DNA from 4 places in the Salinicola sp. CPA57 genome. Region 1 is predicted to be linked to each of the others. Evidence: predicted binding sites of a transcription regulator. Region 1 holds the regulator's gene; each other region holds the start of a gene.

Region 1 (7,826 bases):
TTGCCGAGCGGAATCTGCAGGTCGACACCGCGAAAAATATCGGTATTGCCGCGGGAAAAGTGCAGATCCTTGACCTCGACCATAATCGGGTCATCCATGCAGCATCCACCAACCTTGTGAGATCAATTATCGAACATTGTATCCTAACCTTGGCGGTAGCGACCAGCAGTCGCCACCGGACGACTACGCTCGCTGCCGCACAAGGGACGAATCGGGAAACGATCAAAGGTATACTCTCACGTATTGCGCCAACCCGAGATCGCCTGGCGCCCTCAATTTCACGACTGACGTTCATGCCATGACCGATCCCCGAACCGCCACCGCCACCGCCGAGACCCTGAGCGAACTCGCCACGCTGGACTTTCGTGCCAGCGCCAGGCGTACGCTGACGCTGGAACAGCAGGCTATCGGCGAACTCGTCACCAAACTCGACGCGTGTTTCGATGCCGCCTGTCGGCTACTGCTCGCTTGCCGAGGGCGCCTCATCGTGACGGGCATGGGCAAGTCGGGCCACATCGCCCGCAAGATGGCCGCGACCCTGGCCAGCACCGGCTCGCCGGCGTTCTATGTACATCCCGGCGAGGCCAGCCACGGCGATCTCGGCATGATCACCGGCGACGATGTGGTGATCGCCCTGTCGAACTCCGGGGAAACCCAGGAGATCACAGGCCTGCTCCCGCTGTTCAAGCGTCTCGGCGCCCCACTGGTCAGCCTGACCGGCCGGCCGGGGTCGACGCTGGCACGTTATAGCGACGTGCATATCGATGTCGGCGTTTCCCGGGAAGCCTGCCCTCACGATCTGGCGCCAACCTCTTCCACCACCGCCGCCCTCGCCATGAGCGACGCCTTGGCGCTGGCTCTGCTCGAGGCGCGCGGCTTCAGCGCCGAGGACTTCGCGCTGTCCCATCCGGGCGGCACGCTCGGCAAACGCTTGCTGTTGCGTGTTGCCGACCTCATGCACGACGGCAGCCGGCTCCCCAGCGTGGCCACCGGAAGCCCGTTGCGAGAGGCACTGCTCGAGATGACGCTCAAGGGCATGGGATTCACCTGCGTGGTCGATGAACGCGGAATGCTGGCCGGGGTCTATACCGACGGAGACCTGCGGCGCACGCTCGACCAGCGTGGCGATTTCACCCTGCTTCGCGTCGATGACGTCATGACGCGCGGCGGCAAGACGGCGGCACCGGACATGCTGGCCGCTGAAGCAGTCCGGATCATGGAGGATAACCGCATCACCGCGCTGGCGGTGGTCGAGAACGGCATTCCCGTTGGCGCGCTACACATGCACGACCTGCTGAGAAGTGGCGTCATCTGACAATCCGACAGCGCGGTGGCCTGGCGCGATCGACGCGACGGACCGCATCGTCGTTCGGAAAATCGAGAGGAGAATGGCCCGACCGAGTCGGAGTCAGCCGTTTCGTCCCGGAAATCCATTCGTTATTTCGATCAGAAGGTTCCAACCGGAGCTCTTCGATCAAGTTTTTTACCAAGACAAGGAGCAACCGTGGCCAAGACAGCCAGATTTCAGTCTCCCTGGTGGCGGCGCCTCGGTCTGCTGGCGTTGCTGCTGACGCTGGGCGGTGGCCTGACCTATCTGGATCAACGCGGGGAAGACCAGCAACAGCCCACGATCGGCAACACGACCGGCGAGCCGGACTACTACCTCGAAGACGCCAGCATGACCCGCTTCGACCAGCAGGGTCGCGCCTATCAACGTCTGGAAACTCCGCGACTGGTGCATACGCCATCCGACGACATCATTCGCACCGAAAAGCCCCACGGCTATCTGACCGACGACCAGCAGCGCCAATGGCAGGTCACCAGCGACACCGGGCGGATGAGTCGAAGCGGCGAGCAGTTGACGCTGCAAGGCAATGCGCGCCTCGTACAGCCGGAGCAGGCCTGGAGCCTGGAAACCCGGACGCTGCATTACGATAATCGTGAAGCCCATGCCTGGAGTGACACCACCTCCGTGTTACGTCAGCATAGCCAGAGCATGCGCGGCGATCGCTTCGACGCCTGGATCAACGAAGACCGTATGCGTCTGACCGACAACGTGCAGGGTCACCTGCCACAGCAACCTCAGTCACAGCAACCCAAGGATCAAGGATCATGAGGCGAGAACTCGGGCAAATTCTGGTGCTGACCGCACTGGGCTTCTCCAGCCTTCCGGCCGTCGCTCTGGAAAGCGATGCCAGTGCGGCGATCGAGATCGCCGCCGATCAGCTCGAGATCGACGACCGTCAGGGCACCGCTGTCTATACCGGCGACGTCGACATGCGGCAAGGCAGCATGAACCTGAAGGCCGCACGCGTCGACATCCAGCGGGGCGCCAACGGCCAGGTCAGCCAGGTCACCGCCAAGGGCGGTGGCGGAGAACGCGCCTACCTCGAGCAGAAGCCGGCGCCCGACGAGGATCTGGTCAAGGGTTGGGGCGACACCGTCGTCTATCATGCCGCGGAGCGTCGCGTGGAGCTGATCGGCAATGCCGAGCTGCACCAGGCCGGGGACACGTTCGACGGCGCCTACGTCGAATACTATCTCGATTCGCGCCGCATCCAGGCCCGGGCCAGCCAGGATAGCGATGGCAACAGTGACGGTCGCGTCCGCATGACGTTGACGCCACGTGACGCCTCTCCGTCGTCTCAATAGCCGCCCTGACAGTCAATCGTTCGCGCAATCTTCTCGAGCCATCGGCCAAGTCACCGTTCCAGCCATGAATTGAGCGCCGATTCGGGACCGACACCGGTGATGACTACCGGCCCCGGATCACGTTGCGTCGCGCTGCCACAAGGATCGTATCCATGAAAACGCTAACGGCCACCAATCTGGCCAAGAGCTACAAGGGACGTCGCGTCGTCCATGATTTCAGCCTGACTCTTCGCCAGGGCAGCATCGTTGGGCTCCTCGGCCCCAATGGCGCGGGCAAGACAACGTCGTTCTACATGATCGTCGGCCTGGTCAAGGCCGATGCCGGCAGCGTCCATATCGACGAGCGGGACCTCAGCCGCGCCCCGATGCACGACCGCGCTCAGGCCGGGATCGGTTATCTGCCGCAGGAAGCCTCGATCTTCCGCAAACTGAGCGTCGCCGACAACATCATGGCGATCCTCGAGACCCGCAAGGACCTGGATCGTGCCGGACGACGCGCCCAGCTCGAGCGGCTTCTCGGCGACTTTCACATCGAGCATATTCGTGACAATCTCGGGATGAGCCTATCCGGTGGCGAGCGTCGACGCGTCGAGATCGCGCGCGCGCTGGCCACGGAGCCGGCCTTCGTGCTGCTCGATGAACCCTTCGCGGGTGTCGACCCGATCTCGGTCGGCGATATCAAGAGCATCATTCGCCAACTCCGTGACCGCGAAATCGGCGTTCTGATCACCGATCACAACGTGCGGGAGACGCTGGACATCTGCGACAACGCCTATATCGTCGGCGACGGCCAGATCATCGCCGAGGGCCGCCCGGAAGCGATCCTCGACAACCAGCGCGTTCGCGACGTCTATCTGGGTCACGAATTCCGCTTATAGTCCGCCATCCTTGCTCTCGTACGGCATGCCACCGGTGGCTGGAGTCACTCACCCCGCCACGGGTGGCATGTATATTGCATAAAACGTTGCATGTCGTTAAATCAACCAGTAACGTAACGTTTCTCTCGTTGATCGTGACGCCCCTTCTCCATGTCCATGAAGCCCTCGCTGCAACTTAGAGTCGGCACCCAGTTGACCATGACGCCTCAGCTTCAGCAGGCGATTCAACTGCTTCAGCTGTCGACGCTCGATCTCTGCCAGGAGATTCAGCAAGCGCTCGAGTCCAATCCGATGCTGGAGCTGGAGGAGCCGTATGAGGAACTCGAGAGTTCGGAGACCCAGGAGGACGAGTGGGCCACCGATATCCCCGACGAATTGACGCTCGACAGCGACTGGAGCGACACCTACCAGGACGCTACCGCCGGCGCGCTGGGCAACGGTAGCGGCAGCGAAGACGCACCAGATTTCGATCGCAACGCCGCCGCCGTCGGGCTCCACGACCATCTGCTGTGGCAACTGGCGATGGGCGATTTCGATGACCGCGAGCGGGAGCTGGGTGAGTGCCTGATCGACGCGATCAATGACGACGGCTACTTCATCGGTTCGCTCGACGAGCTGACGATCAGTCTCCGCGCCCAGCGCAGCGACAGCATCAGCACGGCCGATCTCGAACACATGCTGATGCGACTGCAGCAGTTCGACCCCACCGGTGTCGGTGCCCGCGATCTGCGTGAATGTCTGCTGCTACAGCTGGGCACGCTGGATGGCGATACCCCGCTGCTACCGCAAGCCAAACGCCTGGTGCGACAATTCCTCGAAGCGCTGGCCGGCGATGATCGACGGCTGCTCAAACGACGCCTGCGACTCGAGGACGACGAGCTCGACCGTGTCATCAAACTGATTCGCACGCTGGACCCTCGGCCCGGTCAGGGCTTCGATATCCGTCGCGACGATTACGTGATTCCCGATCTCGTCGCCACGCCCTCTCCGGCAGGCTGGCGCATCGAGCTCAACGCCGAGGCCTTGCCCCGGCTGCGTATCCAGCCCGACTACGCTGCGCTGATCAAACGGGCCGACAAGAGCGACGACAACACCTTCCTGCGCCAGCATCTGCAGGAGGCCCGCTGGTTGCTCAAGAGCCTGTCCAGCCGCAACGATACGCTGCTGCGTGTCGGCAGGGAGATCATGGCGCGCCAGATCGACTTTCTCGATCGCGGAGAAGAAGCGATGAGACCGCTGATTCTGGCCGACATCGCCGGCAGCGTCGACATGCACGAGTCGACGATCTCCCGTGTCACGACGCAAAAGTATATCCACACCCCGCGCGGCGTATTCGAGCTCAAGTATTTCTTCTCGAGCCAGGTTGGCGGCCAGCGCGGTGACGGCGACAGCCATTCGAGTACCGCGATCCGCGCCCGGATCAAGAAGTTCATCGGCGAAGAGCCCCCCAGGAAACCACTATCCGACAGCAAACTGGTGGAACTGCTCGCCCAGTCCGATATCTGCGTCGCCCGGCGCACCGTGGCCAAATACCGGGAAGCGATGGGCATTCCCTCATCGAGTGAACGCAAACGCCTGTCCTGACGTCATACTATCGTCACGCCGATTCGGCGAGACGCATCGATTGGCACTCGCCAATCCGATCCCGATCCATCACGATGCCTTTGCAGTGCCCTGAAAAGGGTTACAATCAGAAGTGCCATCTGCCGCAACAGGAGTGTGTCATGCAAGTGAACGTTACCGGCCACCATGTCGACCTGACCGATGCCCTCCGAGACTACGTCGGAGAAAAACTCGTTCGTTTGGAGCGTCACTACGACAACATCACCAATGTCCAGGTTACCCTGAGTGTGGAGAAGGAGCGCCAACAGGCCGCCGGGACCTTGCATGCCGCCGGCGCCGATCTACACGCCGACGCCAGCGATACCGACATGTATGCCGCCATCGATTCGCTCGCCGACAAACTCGACCGCCAACTGGTCAAACACAAAGAGAAGGCACAAGCCCGCGCCCAAGGCGCCGGCGCCCGTTAACGCCTGATGATGACACTGGAAAAGATCCTGCCCCCCGAACGCACCCTTTACGGGGTCACGGGGGGCAGCAAAAAACGTCTGCTGGAATTCTTCAGCACCTTCGTCGCCCAAAACACACCCAGCCTGGATAGCCAGGAAGTCTTCAGCCGCCTGATCGGTCGCGAGCGATTGGGCAGCACGGGGATCGGCAACGGCGTTGCCATTCCCCATGCCCGCAGCCCGCACTGCAAGGTGCCGATCGCGGGATTCATGCGCCTGGAAGATGCCATCGACTTCGATGCGATCGATGGCGAGCCGGTGGATCTGGTATTCGTGCTGCTGGTCCCGGAAGAAGCGGACGACACGCACCTTTCATTGCTGGCAGAGGTCGCCGGCATCATGAATCAGAGCAGCGTCAGGCAGCAGCTGCGCCACGCCGAATCACAGCAGGCGTTGCACGAGGCCCTGCGCGAGGCCATTCGTCATCACCAGCCCAGCGACGACGGCTGATATCGGGACACATTACGCATGCAACTGGTCATCATCAGCGGTCGCTCCGGCTCGGGCAAGTCGATCGCCCTGCAGGCACTGGAGGATCTTGGCTACTACGCCATCGACAATCTTCCCGCCAACCTGCTGGCGCCACTGATCGATGAACTTCGCAGCGCGCCGCCAACGCGCCCTAACGTGGCAGTCAGCATCGATGCACGGAACCTGCCGGAAGCGCTCGAGCGCTTCCCCGTATTGCTGGACGCGGTACGGGAACGCGGAATCGACACTCAGGTCGTCTATCTCACCGCCGATGCCAAGATCCTGCTGGAGCGCTACTCGGCCACCCGCCGTCGTCATCCGCTGACTCGCGGCAACGACATGACACTGGCCGAAGCGATCGATCACGAACAGGAGTACCTGGCACCGATTCGCCGCATGGCCGACCTGGTGATCGACACTCAAGGACTCTCGGTGCATGACCTGCGTGCGCGAATCGGCGAGCAGGTCGCGCGGCATACCGGCGGTCGTCTGACATTGACCTTCGAATCCTTCGGCTTCAAGCGAGGCGTTCCGCTGGACGCCGACATGGTGTTCGACGCCCGCTGCCTGCCCAATCCGTTCTGGGACCCGGGCTTGCGCGCCTTCGATGGCCGCGATCCCCAGATCGTCGAATTCCTCGAGTCCTATTCCGACGTCCACGCCATGGCCGGTGATATCCATGCCTGGCTGGATCGCTGGTTGCCGGCCTATCTGGCCAGCCACCGCAGCTATCTGACGGTGGCCATCGGTTGCACCGGCGGCCAGCATCGTTCGGTCTACCTGATCGAGCGCCTGGCTCGCCACTTTCATCACGAATCCGCGGACATCCGACTTCGTCATCGCGAACTCGGTATCCAGACCGCCCTCTCGCCAGCATCGAGGCCGCGAGAGACAGCGTTGCAGGATGCACCACTACAAAACGCAGGATCCCCCAAGCGCGATGCCGACACGTGAACTTCGCCTGACCAACCGCCGCGGGCTACATGCCCGCGCGGCCACCAAGTTGGTTCAATGCTGCCAACCCTTCGCCGTTCGCGTTGCCGTCCACCATCGCGAACGCCAGGCCGATGCCGCCAATGTCATGTCCCTTCTGATGCTCGCCGCGCCTTGCGGCACCGAGTTGACCGTGGTGACCGAAGGCGACGATGCCGACGCTGCCATGGATGCGATCGTCGGCCTGTTCGAAGCGCGTTTCCACGAGGACGAGTGACGCTCACAGCCATCGGCATCGTTCGTGAACAGCGTTTTCCATCCTCGTCATTTCCTCCGACGATGGTAGAATGTTCGGCCTATCGCCAGTCGTTCAAGGATGACCGTTCAGGATGAGCAACAATCCGGAAAAGCTGCAGCCCCGGCTGGCCAAGCTCAACGAAGCGCTGGAGAGCGGCGCGCTGGATCAAGCGCGGCGCATGCTCAACCGTGGTCTGGCACCGGTGGACGTCGCTCACCTGCTCGAGTCATCGCCACCCAAAGAGCGTGAGATCCTGTGGGGCTTGCTGGATCCCGAGCTGCACGGTGACGTGCTGCAGTATCTGGGTGACGACGTCCAGATCGAATTCCTCAACCGCATGGACGCGGAACAGCTGCTGGCGGCAACCGAAGGCCTCGACGTCGACGACCTCGCCGACCTGCTGCAGCAGCTACCCAACAAGGTCATCCAGGAAGTCCTCCAGTCGATGGAGGCGCAGGAGCGTCAGCGGGTCGAAGCGGTTCTCTCCTACCCGGAGGACACCGCCGGCGGCCTGATGAACCC
Region 2 (7,826 bases), on a different contig from region 1:
TACCTGCCGGAGTATCGTCAGACTCGCGCCCACGCGGGGAGCTTCATGGATCTGTGCCGCAATGCCGAGCTGGCCTGCGAGGTGACGCTGCAGCCGCTGGAGCGCTACCCGCTGGACGCCGCGATCCTGTTCTCGGACATTCTCACCATTCCGGATGCCATGGGCCTCGGGCTCTACTTCGAGACCGGCGAGGGCCCCAAGTTCCGCAAGACGGTGCGCTCCGCCGGGGACGTTGCCGCGCTGACGGCGCCGGACGCCGAGCGCGATCTCGATTACGTCATGAACGCGGTCGCCACGATCCGTCGCGAGCTCAACGGCCGCGTGCCGCTGATCGGCTTCTCCGGTAGCCCGTGGACGCTGGCGACCTATATGGTCGAAGGCGGCTCGAGCAAGGATTTCCGTCACCTCAAAGCGATGCTCTACGGCGATCCGGAGACGCTGCACAGTCTGCTCGGTCTGTTGGCGACTGCGGTCACCGACTATCTCAACGCCCAGATCCGTGCCGGCGCTCAGGTCGTGCAGATCTTCGATACCTGGGGCGGGGCCCTCTCCACGCCAGCCTATCGCGAGTTTTCGCTGGCCTACATGCAGCGCATCGTCAGCGGCCTGATTCGCGAGCACGGCGGTCGTCGCGTACCGGTGATCCTGTTCACCAAGAACGGCGGGCAGTGGCTCGAGTCGATCGCCGACAGCGGCTGCGACGCCGTGGGCCTGGACTGGACCACGGAACTGAGCGACGCTCGGCGTCGCGTCGGGGGGCGGGTAGCGCTGCAGGGCAATCTCGATCCCAACGTGCTGTTCGCGCCGCCGTCGCGGATTCGTGAAGAGGTAGCGCGCATTCTCGAAAGCTTCGGGCCGGGCGAGGGACATGTCTTCAACCTGGGCCACGGCATCAGCCAGTTCACCGATCCGGACCACGTCACCGCGTTCATGGACGCCCTGCATGAACTCAGTCCCGCCTACCATCGCTGAGCCTGGCAGCAGAGAGCCAGTCAGCCGAGCGCCTGCCGGTACAGAGTTCGGGGATGGCCTGCTGCTGTTCGACGCCGGCTGCCCGTTCTGCCGGCGTTCGGTGCGCTGGCTGCTGGCGCACGAACGCGACGGCAGCCAGCTGCGCATTGCCGGGCTGTCGAGTGCGGTATCCCGCCGGATCGGGGCGCATTACCAGATCGATTTCGCCGCTACCGACAGCATCTGGTATGTCGCCGACGGCGAGCTCAGCCGCAACAGCGATGCCGCCTGGCGTCTCGCCGCCCGACTGCAGGGAAAGTGGCAGCATCTCGGCGCGCTGCGGCGGGTGCCGCGGCCCCTGCGCGAGAGCGGCTACCGTTTCATCGGCGATCACCGGCACCGGCTGGCATTCGTCGGTGGCGAGCGTCTCGAAGGTCATGCGCGCTGGCTCAAGACGCTGACGCCCGAATTCTGTCGACGCTGCGGACTGCCGCCGCAACTGGCCGACGGACAGTGAACTTCGACCGGCGACGCAGGGATCGAGGGCTCGACAAGCCGGCATTCAGGGACGGACGACGATGCCGATGAGCGCGTGGCAAAAAAGATGCGCGATGCTGACGCTGATCTGGGTCGCGGGTATCGCCTGGGGCAGCTTGAGCCCGGCTTCCGATCTGCCGCAGCACCTGCCGTGGGACAAGCTCAACCATTTCATCGCCTACGCCGGTCTGGCAGCGGGCCTGCGTCTCACCGGTCGCCGGTGGATGGTCGCCTGGGGGGTGGCCGTCATCGTCAGTATCGTCATCGAAGTGCTGCAGATCTGGGTGCCGGGGCGCCACGGTGGCGACTGGGGCGACATTCTGGCGAATGCCTTGGGTGCCGGCGTGGGTCTGGTGGGGCTTTTCCTGATCGGAAAGTGGATACGCTACCGGAATGGCACTCAACAATAGTCGAAGAGATCGCCCCGCCAGTTGATGGCAATGCCGTTGGAACGCCCTTCGATATCGAGCACCTTTTTGGTGCGCTTGTGTTATTTAGGCACTGTTTTGAAACAATTTGTTGTTGTTCCGGCGGATTCCAAACCCGACAGAGGTCGCAAGGCCGGTCGACGATAGCGCTAGAGTAGCGTTGAAACAGGGTTTTACGCGCGGCAGAGCGAAAGTGGAACGAACTTTGCTAATTTCATCTGGGCATGTCGCGACATGCACTCAAATGATAACGCGAGGGAGTTGATTCCATATGCGCTACAAGAATAAAAGCCTGATTGTCATGCCAGCCGCCATGCTAGCCGCGGTTGCCGTCACCCATGTTCAGGCTGCCACTCTGGATGATGTCAAAAGCAGCGGCGAGTTCACCTGTGGCGTCAGCACGGGCCTTACCGGTTTCTCCTCACCCGACGAGAATGGCAAGTGGACCGGTATCGACGTCGAAGTCTGCCGTGCCGTTGCCGCGGCCGTTCTGGGCGATCCGGAAAAGGTCGTCTTCTCTCCGCTCACCGCCAAGGAGCGTTTCACCGCCCTGCAGTCCGGCGAGGTCGATCTGCTCTCCCGCAACACGACCTGGACCGCCACGCGTGACAACTCCCTGGGTCTGAACTTCGCTGGCGTCAACTTCTACGACGGTCAGGGCTTCCTGGTACGCAAGGACCTGGGCGTCAAGAGTGCGACAGAGCTTGATGGGGCGTCGATCTGTGTCCAGGCCGGCACCACCACCGAGCTGAACATGGCCGACTACTTCAAGGCGCATGACATGCAGTTCCAGCAGGTCGCCTTCGATACCTCGGACCAGACCGCTCAGGGTTTCGATAGTGGCCGCTGTGACGTACTGACGTCCGACTCCTCGCAGCTGGCCGCGCTGCGTCTGCAGCTGGCGGATCCCGACGGCGTTGTCATTCTGCCCGAGCGCATTTCCAAGGAACCGCTGGGTCCGGTCGTGCGCCAGGGTGACGATCAGTGGTTCGATATCGTCAAGTGGAGCCTGTTCGCCATGCTCAATGCCGAAGAACTCGGCGTGACCAGCGAAAATGTCGACCAGATGCGCGATAACCCGCCGAATCCGGACGTGGCTCGCCTGCTGGGCAAGGATGGTAACTTCGGCGAGCAGATGGGCATCAGCAACGACTGGGCCTACAACATCGTCAAGATGGTCGGCAACTACGGCGAAGTCTTCGAACGTACCGTCGGTATGGACTCGCCGATGGAGCTCGAGCGCGGCATCAACGCGCTGTGGAACGAGGGCGGCATCCAGTATGCCCCGCCGGTTCGCTAAGCGTTAAATCGTCCTCTCGACACCGCGTCCCTTCGGTCTGAGCGCCGGGACGCGGTGCCTCTCAACGCTCGAGTAGAGACAACTCATGTTGCGTCCATCCACTACCCTGCCGCGTCGGGGGCGGGGGCCCTTGTGGCGGAATCCCGCCATTCGCGCCCTGATCGTCCAGGCCGTGCTGTTTCTGGTCCTGGCGGCCTTCGTCGGTTATCTGGTTCACAATACGCTGCTCAACCTCGAGGCCCGCGGTATCCATACCGGCTTTGGCTTTCTCGAAGGTCGGGCTGGCTTTGCGATTCCGCAGACGCTGATCGAGTACACCAGCGATAGCACCTACGGCAAGACGTTCGTCATCGGACTGCTCAACACGCTGCTGGTGTCGGCGCTGGGGATCGTGGCGGCCACCATCATCGGTTTCATGGTCGGCATCGCCCGGCTGTCGCCCAACTGGTTGTTGGCGCGCCTGGCCACGATCTATGTCGAGGCCTTCCGTAACATCCCGCTGCTGGTCCAGATCCTGTTCTGGTATTACGCCGTGCTGCGGGCACTGCCATCGCCGCGACAGAGCCTGTCGTTGTTCGATGCCTTTTTCTTCAACGTTCGCGGCATGGTGATGCCCGATCCACAGCCGCTGGATGGCTTCGCCGCCACGCCGTGGGCGTTATTGATCGCCGTGGTCGGTGCCATCCTGTTCGGACTGTTCGCCAAGCGACGTCAGGCAAGAACCGGGCAGGCGCTGCCGGTCTACTGGATCGGCGCGGCTCTCGTCATCGGCCTGCCATTGATCGTCTTCCTTCTCACCGGTTCGCCACTCGAGTGGACGTTGCCGGAACTGACCGGGTTCAACTTCCGCGGCGGGATCAATATTCTGCCGGAGCTGTTGGCACTGTGGTTGGCGCTGTCGATCTATACCGCCGCTTTCATTGCCGAGATCGTGCGCTCGGGCATTCTGTCGGTCTCTCACGGTCAGACGGAAGCGGCACGCTCGCTGAGCCTGCCGGAGGCCATTACCCTGCGCAAGATCGTCATCCCCCAGGCGATGCGGGTCATCGTGCCGCAGATGACCAGCCAGTATCTCAACCTGATCAAGAACTCATCGCTGGCCACCGCCATCGGCTACCCGGATCTGGTCGCCGTCTTTGCCGGCACCACGCTCAACCAGACGGGGCAGGCGATCGAGATCATCGCCATGACCATGGCGGTCTACCTGGTCATCAGTCTGACGGTGTCGTTCCTGATGAATCTCTACAATGCCCGCACGCTGCTGAAGGAGCGTTGAGATGACGACTGACTCTACCTTCCGCACCGAGATGATCGACGCGCGCGAGGCGCCCGACCAGAGCCGAGGCGTGATCGGCTGGTTTCGGGCCAATCTGTTCAACGGTCCGATCAACAGCATCGTCTCGATCGTGGTCATCGTGTTACTGGCGCGATTGGTCTGGCCATTCCTTGAGTGGGCGATCATCGATGCCGACTGGATCGGTACCACGCGTGATGCCTGTACCGGTGATGGCGCCTGCTGGGTTTTCATCTCGGCCCGGTTCGAATCCATCATCTACGGCTTCTACCCCGAGGCCGCGCGTTGGCGGGTCGACATCGTGTTTGCGCTGCTGGCGATTCTGGTCGCCTGGCTGGCGGTGCCGAAGATGCCGCGCAAGAAGTGGGTGGCGCTGTTCACGTTGACCGGCTTCCCGATCATTGCCTTTTTCCTGCTGGTGGGCGGCTCGTTCGGACTCGAGTACGTACCGACTCGCGCCTGGGGCGGGCTGATGCTGACGCTGACGATCGCGGTGGTGGGCATCGTCGGATCGCTGCCGCTGGGTATCATCCTGGCGCTGGGACGGCGCTCGAAGATGCCCTTCGTCAAAGGGATCTGCGTGATCTTCATCGAGTTCTGGCGAGGGGTCCCGCTGATCACGGTGCTGTTCATGGCGTCGGTGATGCTGCCGCTGTTCGTGCCGGGAGAGCTGGATTTCGACAAGCTGCTGCGTGCGCTGATCGGCATCATGTTCTTCTGGAGCGCGTACATGGCGGAGGTCATTCGTAGTGGCCTGCAGGCGATCGGCAAAGGGCAGAACGAGGCCGGACAGGCGCTGGGACTAAGCTACTGGCAGCGAACGGGGCTGATCATTCTGCCGCAGGCGCTGAAAATGGTCATCCCGGGCATCGTCAATACCTTCATCGCGCTGTTCAAGGACACCTCGCTGGTACTGATCATCGGCCTGTTCGACCTGCTGGCGATCATCCGTGCCGGACTGACCGACTCGAACTGGCTCGGTTTCTCCACCGAAGGCTACGTGTTCGCGGCGGCGGTCTACTGGATCTTCTGTTTCAGCATGTCTCGCTACAGCCAGTACATCGAGCGCCGTCTCAATACCGGACATAAACGGTGAGGGCGGCGAGCGTGTCTGCGCCTGCGTCCTCACATAACAAGATCGTCATCAGGAAATCATTGCCATGAGCGAAGCGACAGCGTCTCGGACCACCGCGCCCGGCAGCGACGGACCGATGATCGAAATCGATCATCTCAACAAGTGGTACGGCAGCTTTCATGTGCTGCGCGACATCAACCTGACCGTGACCAAGGGGGAGCGCATCGTCATCTGCGGACCGTCAGGTTCGGGAAAATCGACGATGATTCGTTGCATCAATCATCTGGAGGAGCATCAGCAGGGTTCGATCGTGGTCAACGGCGTGCCGATGACCAATGACGTCAAGCGGATCGAACAGATTCGCCGCAACGTCGGCATGGTCTTCCAGCACTTCAATCTGTTTCCGCACCTGAGCGTGCTGGAGAACTGCTGCCTGTCCCAGATCTGGGTGCAGAAGAAGCCCCGTGCCGAGGCCGAGAAGACCGCCATGGAGTATCTCGAGCGCGTCCAGATCGCCGATCAGGCGCTGAAGTATCCCGGCCAGCTCTCGGGTGGCCAGCAGCAGCGCGTGGCGATCGCCCGGGCGCTCTGCATGCGTCCCGAGGTGATGCTGTTCGACGAGCCGACGTCAGCGCTCGATCCTGAGATGATCAAGGAAGTGCTCGACGTCATGATCGAGCTGGCACATGAAGGCATGACCATGCTCTGCGTCACCCACGAGATGGGCTTCGCCAAGACCGTCGCCGACCGGGTAATCTTCATGGACCAGGGGCAGATCATCGAGGAAGCGCCGCCGCACGAGTTCTTCAACAACCCGCGTTCCGAACGCACCCAACTGTTCCTGAGCCAGATTCTGGGACATTGACCTCGTGATGGAGAGAGCCACGGACATGGGTATCGAAAAACTCTTCGTCGAGGGCGCACCGCAGCCGATCGCGCCATTCTCCCACGCCTGCAAGGTCGGCAATCTGGTTTTTATCACCGGCCAGATGCCGACCGTGCCGGAGACCAACGAGATGCTGCTGGGAACCTTCACCGAGCAGACACATCGGGTGATGCAGAACCTGGCGATCGTGCTCGAGGCCGTTGGCAGCAGCTTCGAACACGTCGTCCAGAGCCGGGTCTTCATTACCAACATGGGCCACTTCGAAGAAGTGAACGGCGTCTATGCCAGCTACTTCCAGAACCCGCTGCCCACGCGGACCTGTATCGGCGTCACCGGCCTGGCTGGCGGGGCCGATGTCGAGGTGGACATGATTGCCTGGATTCCACCGGCCTAGCGTTCGCGTCGAAAGGCCGGATGGTATCGCCAGCGCCCCGCCAGCCAGCGGGGCGCTGTCGTTTCGGCGCCGTCGTTTCCATGCTGCCGACCGGGTAGGGGTTGAGCGACGCGCGAATCTCTACCACGCTTGGTGAGTACCATCCACGGACTTGGAGAATCGATCATGGACAAGACATTTGTCGTCGCCGCCGATGCCTCACGCGCGCGCATCTTCGCTCGAGAAGCGCGGACGCTGCGGGAGATCGAGACGTTGACGCATCCGGAGTCCCGGCTGCATACCGGCGATCTGCGCACCGGCGGCAAGGGCGAGGCGACCTCGGGCGCCAGCCAGCGTCAGACCGGCAACGAGAACGCCACCTCCGAAAAGCAGGCGATGGTCTTCGCCAAGGAAGTCGCGGGCTATCTGCGTGATGCGAGGACCCAGGGCAAGGCCGACAAGTTCGTACTGATTGCGGCGCCGCAGTTTCTGGGCCAGTTGCGAGAAAAGCTCGACAAGCCGACGCTCGACTGCGTGATTCAGACGCTGGACAAGGACCTCTCGAAGGCCAGCGAGGAAGAGATCGCCGGCAAGCTCGATTGACCGTTGACCCGTGCCGGCGATCGCCTCCTCAGGGGATCGTCGGCAGATCGATTTCATCGCTGCGCTGAATACCGGCGGTCATCTCGCGGCACAGGCGCAGAAACTCCCGCATGCCGGTGGTCAGATACTTCTGGCGGTGCCAGATGAAAGCGAATCGGCGCGTCAGATCCAGTTCGGGCGTCGCGATTGGTACCAGGCTGCCGCGGCGGAAGGCATCTCTCAGTGCCAGACGCGATACGCAGCCAATGCCGAGACCAGACTCCACGGCGCGCTTGATCCCTTCGGTATGTTCCAGCTCCAGCAGGATGTTGAAGCGGCCCCGTCGGTGGCGCATGGCATGTTCCAGTGTCCTGCGCGTGCCGGAACCCACCTCTCGCAT
Region 3 (7,826 bases), on a different contig from region 1:
CGCTGGGACCTCGAGCGACAGGTCGCGGAGAATGTGGCTCTCTCCGTAGTACTGATTGAGCTTGTCGACACGCAGCATCAGGCCGCCTCCTCGTCGCCACCACCGAGATAGACCTCGATCACCCGCGGGTCGCTGGCGACCTCGTCCATCGTGCCTTCCGCCAGCACGCTACCCTGATGCAGCACCGTGACCCGCCGGGCGATCGCGCGCACGAAGCCCATGTCGTGTTCGACCACGACCACCGATTGCTGTCCGGCGAGGCGTGTCAGCAGGTCGGCGGTGCGATGCATCTCCGGTTCGGTCATGCCGGCAACGGGCTCGTCGACCAGCAGCAGTCGTGGCCGCTGCATCAGCAACATGCCGATCTCGAGCCACTGTTTCTGACCGTGCGACAACACCCCGGCCAGGCGGTATCGCGCCGCGGTCAGGCCGATCGTCTCGAGCACTTCGTCGATGCGGGCCTGACCTTCCCGATCGAGCCTCGCCAGCAAGGTCTTCCAGACTCGCCGGTCACCGGCCATCGCCAGTTCCAGATTCTCGGTCACGTCGAGCGCTTCGAACACCGTCGGTTTCTGAAACTTGCGGCCGACCCCCAGGTTGGCGATCTGCGGTTCGTCCAGCGTCAGCAGATTGTGGCGGCTGCCGAACCAGACCTGACCGTGATCCGGCCGGGTCTTGCCGGTGATGATGTCCATCATCGTCGTCTTGCCGGCCCCGTTGGGGCCGATGATGCAGCGCAGTTCGCCGTCGTCGATGGTCAGATCGAGCTGATTGATGGCCCGGAAGCCGTCGAAGCTGACGCTGACGTCCTCCAGGTAGAGAATCGGCCCGTGACGAACATCCACCGGTGACTGCGCCGGGGCCATGAAATCGAACACCCGATCCGGTCGCGCGAGTTCCCGCAACCTGTCGACGCGCGTGCTATCGATGAGGCTCATGCACTCACCTCCTGTCGTGCTGGCACTTCGCCACTCCCGCGCCCCTTTCCACCCCCTCTTCGATGCCCCTCTCCCCGCCACTTCGAGATCACCCCGGCGATGCCCTGCGGCAGCAGCATCGTCACCAGCACGAACAGGCCGCCAAGGATGAATAGCCAGGCATCCGGCATCGCCCCGGTCAGCACCGTTTTCAGGTAATTGACCGCCAGCGCGCCCAGCAAGGCGCCGTAGAGCGTGGCCCGCCCGCCGAGCGCCACCCACACCACCACCTCGATCGAGAACAGCGGCGCGAAGGTACTGGGATTGATGATGCCGACCTGCGGCACGTAAAGCGCACCCGCGACGCCGGCGATCATCGCCGACACCACGAACAGTGCCAGTTTGACGTGATCGACCCGATAGCCGATGAAACGGACCCGGGCTTCGGCATCGCGCGTCGCCATGCTGACCCGCCCGAGCCGCGAGACGGTGATCGCCCGGCACAGCCAGAACGCCAGCAGTACGGCGATGCCGGATGCCAGGAATAGCGCCACGGTCATGCCCTCGCTCGCCAGCGAAAAGCCCAGCAGCTCGTAGAAGCGAGTCAGCCCGGTGCTGCCGCCCATGCCCATCTCGTTGCGATTGAACGCCAGCATCAGCGCGAAGGTCAGCGCCTGGGTAATGATCGAGAAATAGACCCCGGTCACCCGCGAGCGAAATGTCAGCCAGCCGAACACCAGCGCCAGCAATCCCGGTGCCAGCAGGACCGCCAGCGCCGCCACCGGAAAATGACTCATGAGCGATTGCCAGCCGGCCAACGGCGACGTCTGGGCATTGAGATAAAGCCCCATGGCGTAGCCGCCCAGGGCAAAGAAGGCACCGTGCCCGAGACTCAGAATGCCGAGATAGCCCCAGATCAGATCCACCGCCAGGGCCAGCAGCATGTAGGTGAAATACTTGCCGAGCAGCGAGACGGTCGCCCCGCTGACGTGCAGCGCGCTCGAAGCCGGCAGCGCGTTCAATATCAGCACCACCAGCATGGCGCCGATCAACGCCGCGCTGGTGAACAGTGTCGAGCGGGAGAGAAACGCCTGACGCGACCGATCGCGCCGCTCCAGGTTGTCGGTCATCGTCATGAGGTCCGCCCCTTGGGTGGGAAGATGCCCTGTGGACGCTTCTGAATGAACAGGATCACGCCGACCAGCACGATGATCTTGGCCAGCACCGCGCCCACCCAAGGCTGCAATACCTGATTGATGACGCCGAGCGACATGCCGGCGACCAGCGTCCCCCATAGATTGCCCACGCCACCGAAGACCACGACCAGGAAGGAGTCGACGATATAGCCTTGTCCCAGATTGGGACCGACGTTGGTGAGCTGGGATAGGGCGACGCCGGCAAGGCCGGCGACCCCCGCCCCCAGACCGAATGTCAGCATATCGACGCGAGTGGCGCGCACGCCCATGGCGCGCGCCATCGCCCGATTCTGGGTCACCGCACGCACTTCCAGTCCAAGCCGGGTATGGCGCATCAGCGCCCAGAGCCCGGCGAAGACCACCAGGCAGAAGAGCAGCACCGCCAGACGGTTGAGCGTCAGCGACAGCGCCTCGTTGATCTGCCATGCCCCTTGCAGCCAGTCCGGCGATGTCACGCGGCGGTTGAGCGGCGAGAACACGCTGCGTACCAGCTGCTGCAGAATGAGACTGAGGCCGAAGGTGGCCAGCAGTGTCTCCAACGGGCGCCCCTTGAGAAAGCGGATCACCGTGCGCTCGATCGCCACCCCGAACGCGCCGGCGACCAGAAAGCCGCCGGGAATCGCCAGCGCCAGCGCTAGACCCGGCTGACCCGGCAAGGCCTGCTGAATCATCCAGGTGGTATAGGCGCCGATCATGATCAGCTCGCCGTGGGCCATGTTGATCACGCCCATGACACCGAACGTGATCGCCAGGCCGATCGCCGCCAGTACCAGAATCGAACCGGCGCTGAGGCCGAAGAACAGCGTCTGCGCGCGGTCGTACCAGGCGCGTTTGCTCTCGATGCCACCGAGGACCGCCTGGGCCTCGGCAGCGAGTGCCGAATCGCCGGCGGCGATCGGCGCCAGCGTATTGCGCACCCGGGTATCGAGATTGCCGCGTAGCGTGTCGAGCGCCTTGGCGTCGCCCTGCTGCACCTCGAAGAGCGCCAGACCGATATCGAGCTGATCGCGAACCGAGGGACTTTTCTCGTCGTCGCGCATCTTGCGCACGCTGGCGGCGTTTTCCGCCGAGATCTCGCCGATCAGCCGCTTGGCCGCTGAAAGCCGGGACGCTTCGTCGCCGGCACTCAGGGAAAGCGAAGCCAGCAGCCCTCGAATCCGGGTCCGCAGGTCATTGTTGATCCTGAAGACATCGACCGTGCGCCGGGTGCCGCTACCGGCATCCTCGAACGTGATGGCGTCGATGATCGGCCACTCGCGGCCACTGTCGTCGGTAATGATGTAGAAGCGCTCACCACGACGCTCCTTGCCCAGGCGCCCATCGAGCAGCGCCTGCAGCCAGCGCGTTTTCTGCTCGGCATCGCTGTCCGCGATGGCCTGAGCAGCGTCACCCTTGGCCCGAAAATTGCCCGTATCGAGCGCTTCGAGCAGCGCCTGCGGTTCGGCCTTCGACAGCGCTTCCGTCTGTGGCTCGCCGAGGGCGGCCGCAGCCGTCTGACTGAGGCACGAGCCCCATGCCATCAACAGGCACAGCAGCAGGGAGTGCGCCAGCAGGCGCGTTGGCGAACGGCCTGCCGAGTGTTCAATCTTGATCATGTTCGTTCCTCGACACCGCCTTCCGATGCGGCGCCAGACCCAGGTTCTGCCCACTGCCGCCGACGCCCGTCCGAATGCCGGCGGCCTGGCGTTATTCGGCCCCCGGGCCGTCTTCGCAGGTCATCGATTCGACGTCGAGCTTGCCGCAGCGTAGCGGGGCTCTCCAGTCGCTGATCAGGTTCCTGGAATCCGGCAGATAGTCCGACCAGGCGTCGCCGGCGACGGTCGTCGGCGTGCGCCAGACCACGCTGAACTGACCGTCGTCCTGGATCTCGCCGATCATCACCGGTTTGGTGATGTGGTGGTTGGGCATCATCGTCGAGGCACCGCCGGACAGATTGGGCACGGTCACACCGATGATCGAATCCTTGACCGCGTCGACGTCGGTGGTCCCGGCTTTCTCGACCGCCTGCACCCACATGTTGAAGCCGATGTAGTGCGCTTCCATCGGATCGTTGGTCACCGCTTCGTCATTGCCGGTATAAGCGACCCAGTCATCGATGAAGTCATAGTTGGCATCGCTGTCGACGCTCATGAAGTAGTTCCACGCCGCCATGTGTCCGACCAGCGGTGCAGTGTCGATACCGGTCAACTCCTGCTCACCCACCGAGAACGCCACGACGGGAATGTCGCCTGCCGAAATGCCCTGATTGGCGAGCTCGTTGTAGAACGGCACGTTGGCATCGCCGTTGATGGTCGATACCACCGCGGTCTTCTTGCCCTGACTGCCGAAATCCTTGACCTGCGAGACGATCGACTGCCAGTCGCTGAAACCGAACGGTGTGTAGTTGATCATGATGTCGTCATCCGCGACGCCATTCGCCTTGAGATAGGCTTCCAGAATCTTGTTGGTCGTGCGTGGGTAGACGTAGTCGGTACCCAGCAGCGCCCAGCGTTCGACACCCTGGCTCATCAGGTAATCGACCGCCGGAATCGCCTGCTGATTGGGCGCGGCACCGGTGTAGAAGATATTCTCGGAGGACTCTTCGCCTTCGTACTGGACCGGATAGAACAGCAGCCCGTCGAGCTCTTCGACGACCGGCAAGACGGCCTTGCGGGATGCGGAAGTCCAGTTGCCGAAGATCACGTCGACATGATCGTCGCCGGTCAACATGTCGCGCGCCTGTTCGGCATAGAGCGACCAGTCCGAGGCCGGATCCATCACCACCGGCTCCAATTGGCGACCCAGCAGGCCTCCCGCCGCGTTCTGCTTGTCGATCAGCATCAGCATTTCGTCCTTGAGCGTCGACTCGCTGATCGCCATGGTGCCCGACAGCGAGTGCAGTATGCCGACCCGGATCGGGCCTTCATCCTGCGCCGCATCCTGGGCAAGGACGGTACTACCGAAACCGGCCAGCCCCAGCGCGATGCTGGAACCGGCAATCAACTTGCGAAGGGATATTGTTGTCATTGGATTCTCCTGGTCCTGGTCATGACCTTTGGTAATCGGCCTGACGATCGTGGACACCCGCGCCTCAGGCGCGGAACTTGATCGGATAAACCCAATGCATTTTCCGTGCCTTGATTGGTGACTGCGGCAATCCTGTATACAAAAACCGGGAAACCGTAAGGAAATATGGGTTAAACGGCCTTTATTGGTGCAAATAGACGTCGGCTGCCGCCCGCCGATTTTCTTTCGTGGTGCAGGCCCTTCACCTATCGCTGACCCGATGCACCGTCATGGACATAAAAAAGCGCCCGCTGTCAGCGGGCGCTCCATAAGAGTGCAGAAACCGTTCCATCGAGCCGATCGTTGTCGATGCCCCCGGAAGTTTCAGAAGTGCGATGCCTCCAGTGCCATCAATCCTGATGGACCGGCAGCGATTTGACGTTCCAACGACTCGGCCTGCGGCAGCTGGCGCGTCAGAAAATGTTGCCCCACGATCAACTTGGTCCGATAGAAATCTTCACCGGCAGCTCCCTGCCGAGCCAGACCGCGCTGCGCTGCGCGAGCCGCTTTCCACCACATCCAGCTGTAAACCGTATAGCCCAGCAACTGCAGGTAATCATGAGCCGCGGCGCCCGCGGCGGCCGGATCCGCCTTGGCAGCCTCGATCAGCGCTTCGCTGACGCGCTCGAATCGTGCCAGCTCGCGCTCGACGGCTTCTCTGAAAGATCGCAAGGCCGAAGCGTCGATCTCGTGCCCGTCATCGCTGTCGTCGAGATCGGCGCATATCTGCTCGGCCAGACGCTCCACGTAGGCGCCCTGGTTGCGTACCAGCTTGCGCCCGACCAGATCCATCGCCTGAATGCCGTTGGTGCCCTCGTAGATCATCGCGATTCGGGCATCACGCACGAACTGTTCGGCGCCCCACTCGACACAGTATCCACTGCCACCATAGATCTGCTGCGATTCCACCGTCGCCGCGAAGCCGCGATCGGTCAGGAAAGCCTTGGCCACCGGCGTCAGCAGCGCCACCATATCCGCCGCCACTTCCCGCATCCCGGCATCGGGATGATGCTTGGCACGATCGAGCTCACGTGCCACGAAAGCCGCGAACAGCCGCCCTCCTTCATTCCAGGCGCGAACATTGAGCGCCATGCGTCGCACATCGGGATGCACCAGAATCGGATCCGCGGCCTGGTCAGGTTCGACGGCACCGCCGGGGGCGCGGCTCTGACGACGCTCGCGGGCGAAAGCCATCGCGCTCTGGTAGGCGACGTCGCCCAATCCCAGGCCCTGTATGCCGATCGAGAGTCGCTCGTAGTTCATCATGGTGAACATGGTGGCCAGCCCTTGATGGGGCTCGCCGATCAAGATCCCCTCGGCGGCTTCGAAATGCATCACGCAGGTGGCGCTGCCCTTGATGCCCATCTTGTGCTCGAGCCCGCCGCAGACCACGCCGTTTGCTCCCCCCAGCGAGCCGTTCTCGAGCACTTGCCGCTTGGGTACCAGAAACAGCGAGATACCCTTGGCGCCCGCCGGTGCATCCGGTAGTTTGGCCAGCACCAGATGGGCGACATTCTCGGTCAGATCATGTTCACCGCCGGTGATCCAGATCTTGCTCCCTGTGATGGCGTACCGACCGTTCTCCTCGGGCACGGCGCGCGTTCTGATCAGTCCCAGGTCGGTGCCGCAATGCGGCTCGGTCAGACACATGGTGCCCAGCCACTCCCCGGCGTAAAGGCGCGGCAAATAGAGCGCCTTGGTCGTTTCGTCGGCGTAGGCATCGAGCAATAGCCCCGCGCCGTTGTTGAGCGACAGGTAGAGGGCGAAGCCGGCGTTGCTGGCATAGAGCATCTCGTCGAAGGCTTGGGTCAGCAATTTCGGCAAGCCTTGCCCCCCATGCTCGGGATTGCCCCCCAGACCACACCATCCGCCACCGGCCAGCTCCTGGAATGCCGCGCGAAACCCGGTCGGTGTCGTCACCTCGCCGCCCTCGAAACGACACCCCTCGGCGTCCCCGCTCTGGTTGAGCGGGAACAGTTCCGCCTCGACGAGACGCCCTGCCTCTTCCAGCACGGCATCGGCGAGTTCTGCGTTCAACTCGGCGGTCGCTGGCATCTCTTGCCACTCCCGCTCGGCGTTGAACACCTCATCGCGAATGAAGCGCATGTCGTTGAGCGGTGCACGATAGTCGGCCATTCGAACTCTCCCGATGCCTTTCAAACATTCGTTTCAATACTGGTTGCGACTATAGGCGAGAACGGCGCTCCACTTCACTCTGACCTTGGTCTAGGCCCTGTCTGAAAACTGCCTGCGCTCGCCCATGCGGCGTTAAAAATCGACTCACTGAACAATGTTCAGAACGTTCGAAGGGCGAGCAGAGCGGGTAACATGCTCATTGACACCGCGTAAACCCCGCTCTTTGATCGGTTTTTGCCTTAGCTAAGCACCCCGGTCTTGCCTTCGCTCGTCGACTTTGCAGACAGCACCTAGCAGATCAGTCGTTACCGTCACCGATTCGAGCGGTAACAGTCGACGTCGACACCACCTTTTGCCAGATAAATCTGCGAAAACCCGGAGTTTCTCCCCCAGACGGTTGGAAGGCCCGACTTGATTCAGGATAATTGGGAAACTTGCGTGTTCCCGCGGATACGCCAGACTAAGTGCTCTCCCTGGCAGGCCGAGCGCTATCTGGCACGACGCTCGAATGACGCAAGGGAGCGCAAGGGAA
Region 4 (7,826 bases), on a different contig from region 1:
TCACCGAGCTGGAAATTGCAGTGTGCAGTGCGCCGGGGGCCGGCGGTCATGCTGCCCGTCTGATCACGCCGGATCAGATCAAGCGCACTACCCGGGGAAAGGATAACAACGTGCGCCACGTTCACGATATCCTCCCCGAGACCGAGCCGGCTGACAGTCTGCTGGTCGTGGAGGTTTATACTCCCGCCGGCAACTGGTCGAGTTACCCACCGCACAAGCATGATGTCGATGATTTACCGCGGGAGTCGCAGTTGGAGGAAACCTACTATCATCGCATCAACCCCCCCCAGGGATTCGCCGTGCATCGAGTGTATACGGATGATCGCTCCCTTGATGAGACGATGCTGGTGGAAAACGGTGATTGCGTGATGGTACCGCGGGGCTATCACCCGGTCGGCGCACCCCACGGTTATCAGCTCTATTATCTCAATGTGATGGCGGGCCCCAAAAGGATCTGGAAGTTCCATAACGACCCGGATCACGAGTGGATGCTTGAAAAATAGAACCGACACAGAAGTGATTCCTGGCCAGCTTGCCGAAAAAGCCATGCATTTACAGAACCCGAATGCCAGCAAGGGCCACAGAATATTGACACCTTCCCTATGCGAAGTGGGTTTCTCCAGCATTTCTTGATGCAGAAGAGACCCTTTTTCAACTTGTCTTCGTCCCAAAAAGTTTTGGTCTTGACCCGATACCGATTATAAAGAGGTTGGTCGGTGAATCCTTCGCATCTGCAAAAGCATGCCTGCCTCTATATGTGGCCATGGAAAATCTCCCTGGCTTCTGTCTGAAAAGTTGGCTCTCATACACCGCTCGATGCAGGCCAATGTCACCATGGTCCTGAAGCTGCGGGCCAGCTTGTCATAACGAATATTCCACCGACGCTTTCCTCGTCGCGGACGCCCCATGGTCTATGGTGGAGAATATCCTCGAACATCTGTCAACGCGGGTCTGAAAGCTCGTAACGGCCTGCCATGACTCTCTCCTGTTCAGTGACAGGGACAGCGTAGCAACCCTGGCTTTTCAGACAGAGCCTAAGGGTGCAGGTTGCCCAATAGCCAATCGAACAGCCGGCCGGGACTGTTGGCAATCGGCTGCGTAATCACGAAACGTGGCAGGAGCACGGTATCGACCGGTGGCTCCAGCCAGCCCGCGCGGCGGGTCAACACGCGCTCGATATCCGCACTTGCCGCCAGCTGCATCAAGGCGTCGTCCGGGAACTCGTCGACAGCGGCGGCGATCGGCAACGGGTGGCGGCATAGAACCGAAAGCTGGTGACGACTTTCGCGTAGTCGAGCCAGTGCTCGGGCATCACGAGGTACCGATCGGGGCGGCATCAGGCTGCCGAAGCGAAACAGCCCGCCCTGCTCGAGACGACGGATGCTGAACGCATCCAGCGCTTCGTCGGTGAACGTCGTTTCGGTACCCAGGCCAGCCGCAACAGCGCATAGCGTGGCGGCCGACTCCGACTGATCGAGCTCATCGATGTAGTTCCTGATGGCTTGGCTGTAGCGTTCGTCTCGCTGGCCGGTGACGATCGGAGGCGCCGGCAGGCCAGCCTCGGCGAGCCGCCGATGGGCAGTGTCGGCCGTTTCTTCGCGCCACAGGGATTCGCTCAGCGCTTCGTGCCAAGTGCTCCAGGCCTGCTGGGTGACCGGACAGGGGAGAAAGACATTGGCCGGCAGGGCCAGCCGTTCCAGTATCGGCGAGACCTGCCTGAGGGTATCGCGCCAGCCGCCGTCGAACGTGAGCGCGACTCTCGGCAGTTGATCGTGGTGCAGTTGAAGCACGCTTTCGAGGCTGACGATCTGCGCGCTTTCGCTGAGACTTTCCAGCAGCTGCCGAAAACTGTCCGGGCCCAGGCACCAGTCTGCCCGATGAGGCAGGCGGGCTTCGGCTTCGTCATCCAGCACTCGGCGCAGCGCGAGTATCGCGCTTCGCCCCCACAGCGGTTCACTCAGGCTGAGACGCCAGTGACCGCGTAGGCGCTGTACCACATCCTGTGTGCGATCCAGCCTGGGCATGAGTCATTCCATTACTGAAGTCATTGAGCGCCACCAAGCAAGGCGTCCGTCGATAGTATTCGTTACGAGCGTATCCGTCGCTATCCGTTGAAAGAGTCCTGTGAACGAGTCCCGTGAAAGGGTCCTGTAAAAGGGTCCCTTGAAAGCGTTTGCAAGCAGAGCCTGCACCGAGTTGGAGTGCATTGAAACAGTATCCGTTGCCCGACGATGTTCGGCAAAGTTTCCGGCAATGCTCGCAAAGTGTTGTTTTGGTGCACACGATCAGTCTAGTGCACCAAATTGATGCCTATGAGAATTTTCAAGCATCCTTGGCCAGCGAATTTCCCCTCGTGCAGCAGTTTCGATTCCGCGGCAAGGTTTAAAAATCTCCGTCACATCATGTGGTTAATGAATCTGATCGTGGCTATGCCTCATTTTGGCACATTCTCTGCATGTCCATGTAAAAACGGTGTGCGCGTGGGCAAGAGCGCCGACTTCGTGCTACAAAACACGCATGCCAAAAAACGGTGTTGGATATTCGCCAACGAATCGAGCCATGGCTCACAGTGGAGGAAGACATGTCTGAGAAAACCCTCGCCCTCATCGAAGAACACGACGTCAAGTGGGTGGATCTGCGCTTTACCGATACCAAGGGCAAGGAGCAGCACGTCACCATTCCTGCCAGCGCCATCGATACGGAATTCTTCGAAGACGGCCAGATGTTCGACGGCTCTTCCATCGAAGGCTGGAAGGGCATCAACGAGTCCGACATGATTCTGCGCCCGGAAGACGGAACCGCATTCCTCGACCCGTTCACCGAAGACTCCACCCTGATTCTGCGCTGCGATATCATCGAGCCGGCGACCATGCAGGGTTACGAGCGTGATCCGCGCTCCATCGCCAAGCGCGCCGAAGCCTATCTGAACAGCACCGGTCTGGGCGACACCGCGTTCTTCGGTCCGGAACCCGAGTTCTTCATCTTCGACGAAGTGCATTGGAAGACCGATATCGAAGGCTCCATGTACAAGATCTCCTCCGAAGAGGGCGCCTGGTCCACCGATCGTCAGGTCGAGGGTGGCAACCTGGCACACCGTCCGCGCGTCAAGGGGGGCTACTTCCCGGTGCCGCCGGTCGACAGCTTCCACGACATTCGCAGCGCGATGTGCAACACGCTGCAGGCGATCGGCCAGAGCGTCGAAGTGCATCACCACGAAGTGGCCAACGCCGGTCAGAACGAAATCGGCGTCAAGTTCAACACGCTGGTGAAGAAGGCCGACGAAGTTCAGGAGATGAAGTACGTCATCCACAACGTCGCGCATGCCTACGGCAAGACGGCAACCTTCATGCCCAAGCCACTGGTCGGCGACAACGGTTCCGGGATGCACGTTCACCAGTCTTTCTGGAAGGACGGCACCAACCAGTTCGCGGGCGACGAGTACGCCGGCCTGTCCGAAATGGCACTGTATTACATTGGCGGTATCATCAAGCATGCGCGTGCGCTGAACGCCTTCACCAACGCTTCGACCAACTCCTACAAGCGTCTGGTGCCGGGCTTCGAAGCGCCGGTCATGCTGGCCTACAGTGCGCGTAACCGCTCTGCGTCCATTCGTATTCCGTACACCTCCAACCCCAAGGGCAAGCGCGTCGAGACCCGTTTCCCCGACCCGACTGCCAACCCGTACCTGGCGTTCTCTGCGATGCTGATGGCCGGTATCGACGGGATCAAGAACAAGATTCATCCTGGCGATGCCATGGACAAGAATTTGTACGATCTGCCGCCGGAAGAAGGCAAGAAGGTCCCGACCGTGGCGACCAGCCTCGATCAGGCCCTGGAAGCGCTCGACGCCGATCGTGCCTTCCTGACCGAAGGTGGCGTGTTCACCGACGACATGATCGATGCCTACATCGCGCTGAAGAACGAGGACGTCGAGCGTCTGCGCCTCGCGACGCATCCGGTCGAGTTCGATCTGTACTACAGCGTCTAAGCGTCGACACAGCGTCCAAGGTTCAAGCCCTGACCTGCGGCCTGACAGAGCCCCACTTCGGTGGGGCTTTTTCGTCACCGGGCCGATGACGATGGATGAATGGCGAGGAGTGGCGACGATGCAAACACGGGTGGTGGGGTGGATGATCTGGGGTACGGCGCTGTCGTTCGCCATGCCGGTCATGGCGGCCTCGGTCTATCGGCATGTCGATGCCGATGGCAACGTGGCCTACAGCGACGAGCCGAAAGCGGGCCAACGGATCGACCTCAAACCGATCACGGTGGTCGATCCCGTCGAGATCGAATCCGGCACGCACCCTCCCAAGCCAGCGGCGGCACCGACGCCGGCCATCGAGTACGACCGCTTCGCGATCACCAGCCCGGCCAACGGCCAGACGCTGCCGACCGGCCAGGCCGGTAACGTCCAGGTGAAGCTGGCGATCGAGCCCGCGCTGCAGCGAGACGATCGTGTTCAACTCCGGGTCGATGGCAAGATCAGCCAGTCACCGATGCACACCAGCGTCTTCGCGCTGAGCCAGCTCGACCGCGGCGAACATCAGCTTCAGGCCGAGCTGCTCGATGCCCAGGGCCGAGTACGCCTGTCGACGCCGACGGTAACGCTCTACGTGCAACGGGCCAGCGTCAACCTGCCGGCCAATCCCAATAACCCCAACCGCAAACGGTAATCCCGATCGGTGGGCGTTCTTCCAAGCGCGTGCACTATTTTGGTGAATGAAGTTCTGGTTCGATGAACGAAAGATCAGGCTCTCATCGAGCACTCCTACGGCAGCGGCTCGAATCTGGGAGTGGCGCGGTTTTTGCACTGTATAAGCACATACCGGATCACCACGATGGAACAACGCATGTATCAACGTTTGCTGGAGCACATGACGACGGCTGTCCTGTTACTCGACGAGAGTCTTCACGTGCGCTGGCTCAACCCTGCCGCCGAGGCGCTGCTGGCCGCGAGCCGCCCCCGGGTCGTCGGGCAATGGCTCGAGTGCCTGAACGGCGAGGATGGCAGCGTTCGCCAGGTGCTACACAAGGCGATGCAGGAATTTCATCCTTATACCCAGCGCGAAGCGGCATTGGTGCTGACCGCGGGTGACGTGATCACGGTGGATTTCACTGCGACACCGATCACCAGTCGCGAACTGCTGCTCGAGATCGAACCGCGGGACCGGCTGCTGCGAATCTCGCGGGAAGAGGCCCTGATGGCGCGTCAGGAGACGGTCAAGGTGCTGATGCGCGGTCTCGCCCACGAGGTCAAGAACCCGCTGGGTGGCATTCGGGGCGCCGCGCAGCTGCTGGAGCGGGATCTTCCCGATCCGCAACTCACCGAGTTCACCCGGATCATCGTCGAGGAAGCGGATCGGCTGCGAGATCTGGTCGACCGCATGCTGGGCCCCAATACGCTGGTGCACCACGAGCCGCTCAACGTGCACAAAGTGCTGGAGCGGGTGCGGGTGCTGCTCGAGGCGGAGCACCATCAGCTGAGTTTCGAGCGCAACTATGACCCCAGCATGCCGGACCTGATCGGTGACGAGCCGCAGTTGATCCAGGCCGTTCTGAATATCGCGCGCAATGCGGTTCAGGCCATGGAGGAGTCCGGCACGCTCGAACCGCGTCTGCTGTTGCGAACTCGGGTTCGTCGTCAGTTCACGTTGGGCGCCGAGCGCCACCGACTGGTTTGCGAAGTCGCGATCGTCGACAACGGCCCCGGAATCCCCGAGCACATTCGCGAGACTCTGTTCTTCCCGATGGTGTCCGGGCGTGCCGAGGGCAGCGGCCTGGGTCTGTCGATCGCGCAGTCGATTCTGCATCAGCACCAGGGCTTGATCGAATGCGAATCGCACCCGGGCGCGACGGAGTTCCGGTTGCTGATTCCTTTCGAGGCGCCGCAGTGAGTTGGACTGCGTTTCCACTTCGCACCCGGATGCCGTTGCCACCTCGGACACGCGGGCTGCCGACCCATGTTGTCGGGAGTTTCGAAGTACCGAAGTCATCGAAAGTATCGAAGTCATCGAAGTCATCGAAAATATCGAAAATATCGAAAATATCGAAAATATCGAAGTCATCGAAAGTATCGAAGTCGCCGAGAGCGCGATTCACCGTTCTGCTGGAGAACTGCCATGACTGAAATCGCCCGTATCGCGATCGTCGACGACGACCGTGCGATCCGCTGGGTTCTGGAAAGGGCCCTGGCGCAGCCGGATCTCGAGGTGCAGTCGTTCGAGCGGGCCGATGCCGCGCTCGAGTCGATCGAGCGACACCCACCGGACGTACTGCTGACCGACATTCGGATGCCGGGGCTCGACGGGCTCGACCTGATGGCCAAGGTTCGCGAGATGCATCCCGACCTGCCGGTCATCGTGATGACGGCGCACTCGGATCTGGACAGTGCCGTGGCGTCCTATCAGGGCGGGGCGTTCGAATATCTGCCCAAGCCGTTCGACGTCGACGATGCGCTGGCGCTGGTCCGGCGGGGCGTGGCTCATGCCCGCGAACGGCGCTCGCCAGCGGCGATGCCGGAGGGACTGTCCGCCGAGATCATTGGCGAGGCGCCGGCGATGCAGGAGGTGTTCCGGGCCATCGGTCGGCTATCGCAATCGCACATTACCGTACTGATCAACGGCGAATCGGGTACCGGCAAGGAGCGCGTCGCTCAGGCGCTGCATCAGCACAGCCCGCGCAGTGGACATCCGTTCATTGCGCTCAACATGGCGGCGATCCCCAAGGATCTGATGGAGTCGGAACTTTTCGGCCATGAGAAGGGCGCGTTCACCGGCGCCGCAGCCCAGCGTCGCGGGCGCTTCGAGCAGGCCGATGGTGGCACGCTGTTCCTCGATGAGATCGGTGACATGCCCGCCGACACCCAGACCCGTCTACTTCGCGTGCTGGCGGACGGCGAATTCTACCGGGTAGGCGGCCACGTGCCGGTGAAGGTCGATGTCAGGATCATTGCCGCGACCCACCAGAACCTGGAAAAATTGGTGATGGACGGCCGTTTTCGAGAGGATCTGTTCCACCGGCTCAACGTGATTCGCGTTCATCTGCCCCGACTGTCGGAGCGCCGGGAGGACATTCCCCGTCTGGCCCAGCATTTTCTGGCCGAGGCCGCCAAGGAACTCTCGGCCGAATCCAAGGTTCTGACCAAGGATGCCGAGACGCATCTGACCCGGTTACCCTGGCCCGGCAATGTTCGTCAGCTGGAAAATACCTGTCGTTGGCTCACGGTGATGGCCTCCGGGCGTGAAGTGCTGGTCGATGATCTGCCGCCGGAACTGCGTGACCTAGAGGGCAGCGAAGCGCCCAGCGGCGACTGGCGCAATGCGTTCCGGGAGTGGGCGGACCGGGCCTTGGCCTCGGGTCACACGCATCTGCTCGAAGAAGCCGTGCCGGATTTCGAGCGCATCCTGATCGAGACTGCCTTGAAACATACCGGCGGGCGCAAGGGCGAGGCTGCCGAATTGCTGGGGTGGGGACGCAACACCCTGACGCGCAAGGTCAAGGTACTGCTGCCGGCGCTGGCCGACGAATAGCGCTCGACATCGGGGGGATCGGAAACGTTCAGGCCGGCGTCGCTCGAATCATGAATCTCGAATGGCGGCCACTGCCCGGTGGGTCGCCGGGCGTTGCCTTGGTTCGTGTCACTGCTGAGGCTGGCGGTAACGCCGAGATCCAATTTCACCAACATGGGGAGCTCCATGCTCGACTCGACCCAATGGTGGCGTGGCAGCGTCATCTACCAGATCTATCCCAGAAGTTTCATGGACGCGCGCGGCGACGGGGTCGGCGATCTTCCCGGCATCACCGCCAAGCTGGACTACGTCGCCGAA

The links. Region 1 encodes sigma-54, which starts transcription at its own class of promoters, with help from an activator protein. Its sites were predicted from a motif close to TGGCACNNNNNTTGCTNT; they were not measured.
Region 2: the regulator sigma-54 is predicted to act here: its motif matches at 2,111-2,128, upstream of DOM36_RS06845 (amino acid ABC transporter substrate-binding protein).
Region 3: the regulator sigma-54 is predicted to act here: its motif matches at 5,213-5,230, upstream of urtA (urea ABC transporter substrate-binding protein).
Region 4: the regulator sigma-54 is predicted to act here: its motif matches at 4,795-4,812, upstream of glnL (nitrogen regulation protein NR(II)).

Annotation. Positions count from the first base shown of each region.
Region 1 covers NZ_PZJR01000012.1:24,446-32,271, reverse strand. Annotated here, with positions in the region: gene DOM36_RS14815 (ATP-binding cassette domain-containing protein) at 1-98, opposite strand, end outside; gene DOM36_RS14810 (KpsF/GutQ family sugar-phosphate isomerase) at 299-1,315, shown strand; gene lptC (LPS export ABC transporter periplasmic protein LptC) at 1,505-2,116, shown strand; gene lptA (lipopolysaccharide transport periplasmic protein LptA) at 2,113-2,652, shown strand; gene lptB (LPS export ABC transporter ATP-binding protein) at 2,805-3,530, shown strand; gene DOM36_RS14790 (RNA polymerase factor sigma-54) at 3,681-5,114, shown strand; gene raiA (ribosome-associated translation inhibitor RaiA) at 5,255-5,563, shown strand; gene ptsN (PTS IIA-like nitrogen regulatory protein PtsN) at 5,573-6,052, shown strand; gene rapZ (RNase adapter RapZ) at 6,071-7,027, shown strand; gene DOM36_RS14770 (HPr family phosphocarrier protein) at 7,014-7,283, shown strand; gene mgtE (magnesium transporter) at 7,396-7,826, shown strand, end outside.
Region 2 covers NZ_PZJR01000005.1:76,328-84,153, reverse strand. Annotated here, with positions in the region: gene hemE (uroporphyrinogen decarboxylase) at 1-972, shown strand, start outside; gene DOM36_RS06855 (DUF393 domain-containing protein) at 944-1,468, shown strand; gene DOM36_RS06850 (VanZ family protein) at 1,563-1,898, shown strand; gene DOM36_RS06845 (amino acid ABC transporter substrate-binding protein) at 2,188-3,216, shown strand; gene DOM36_RS06840 (amino acid ABC transporter permease) at 3,302-4,492, shown strand; gene DOM36_RS06835 (amino acid ABC transporter permease) at 4,494-5,606, shown strand; gene DOM36_RS06830 (amino acid ABC transporter ATP-binding protein) at 5,671-6,450, shown strand; gene DOM36_RS06825 (Rid family detoxifying hydrolase) at 6,476-6,865, shown strand; gene DOM36_RS06820 (host attachment protein) at 7,031-7,447, shown strand; gene DOM36_RS06815 (LysR family transcriptional regulator) at 7,476-7,826, opposite strand, start outside.
Region 3 covers NZ_PZJR01000007.1:48,032-55,857, forward strand. Annotated here, with positions in the region: gene urtE (urea ABC transporter ATP-binding subunit UrtE) at 1-78, opposite strand, end outside; gene urtD (urea ABC transporter ATP-binding protein UrtD) at 78-938, opposite strand; gene urtC (urea ABC transporter permease subunit UrtC) at 935-2,053, opposite strand; gene urtB (urea ABC transporter permease subunit UrtB) at 2,050-3,708, opposite strand; gene urtA (urea ABC transporter substrate-binding protein) at 3,800-5,110, opposite strand; gene DOM36_RS08580 (acyl-CoA dehydrogenase C-terminal domain-containing protein) at 5,483-7,294, opposite strand.
Region 4 covers NZ_PZJR01000017.1:106,202-114,027, forward strand. Annotated here, with positions in the region: gene iolB (5-deoxy-glucuronate isomerase) at 1-503, shown strand, start outside; partial or broken gene DOM36_RS18075 (IS5/IS1182 family transposase) at 780-869, opposite strand; gene DOM36_RS18080 (polysaccharide deacetylase family protein) at 1,035-2,024, opposite strand; gene glnA (glutamate--ammonia ligase) at 2,582-3,988, shown strand; gene DOM36_RS18090 (DUF4124 domain-containing protein) at 4,107-4,673, shown strand; gene glnL (nitrogen regulation protein NR(II)) at 4,851-5,894, shown strand; gene DOM36_RS18100 (hypothetical protein) at 5,896-6,123, shown strand; gene glnG (nitrogen regulation protein NR(I)) at 6,120-7,529, shown strand; gene DOM36_RS18110 (alpha-amylase family glycosyl hydrolase) at 7,695-7,826, shown strand, end outside.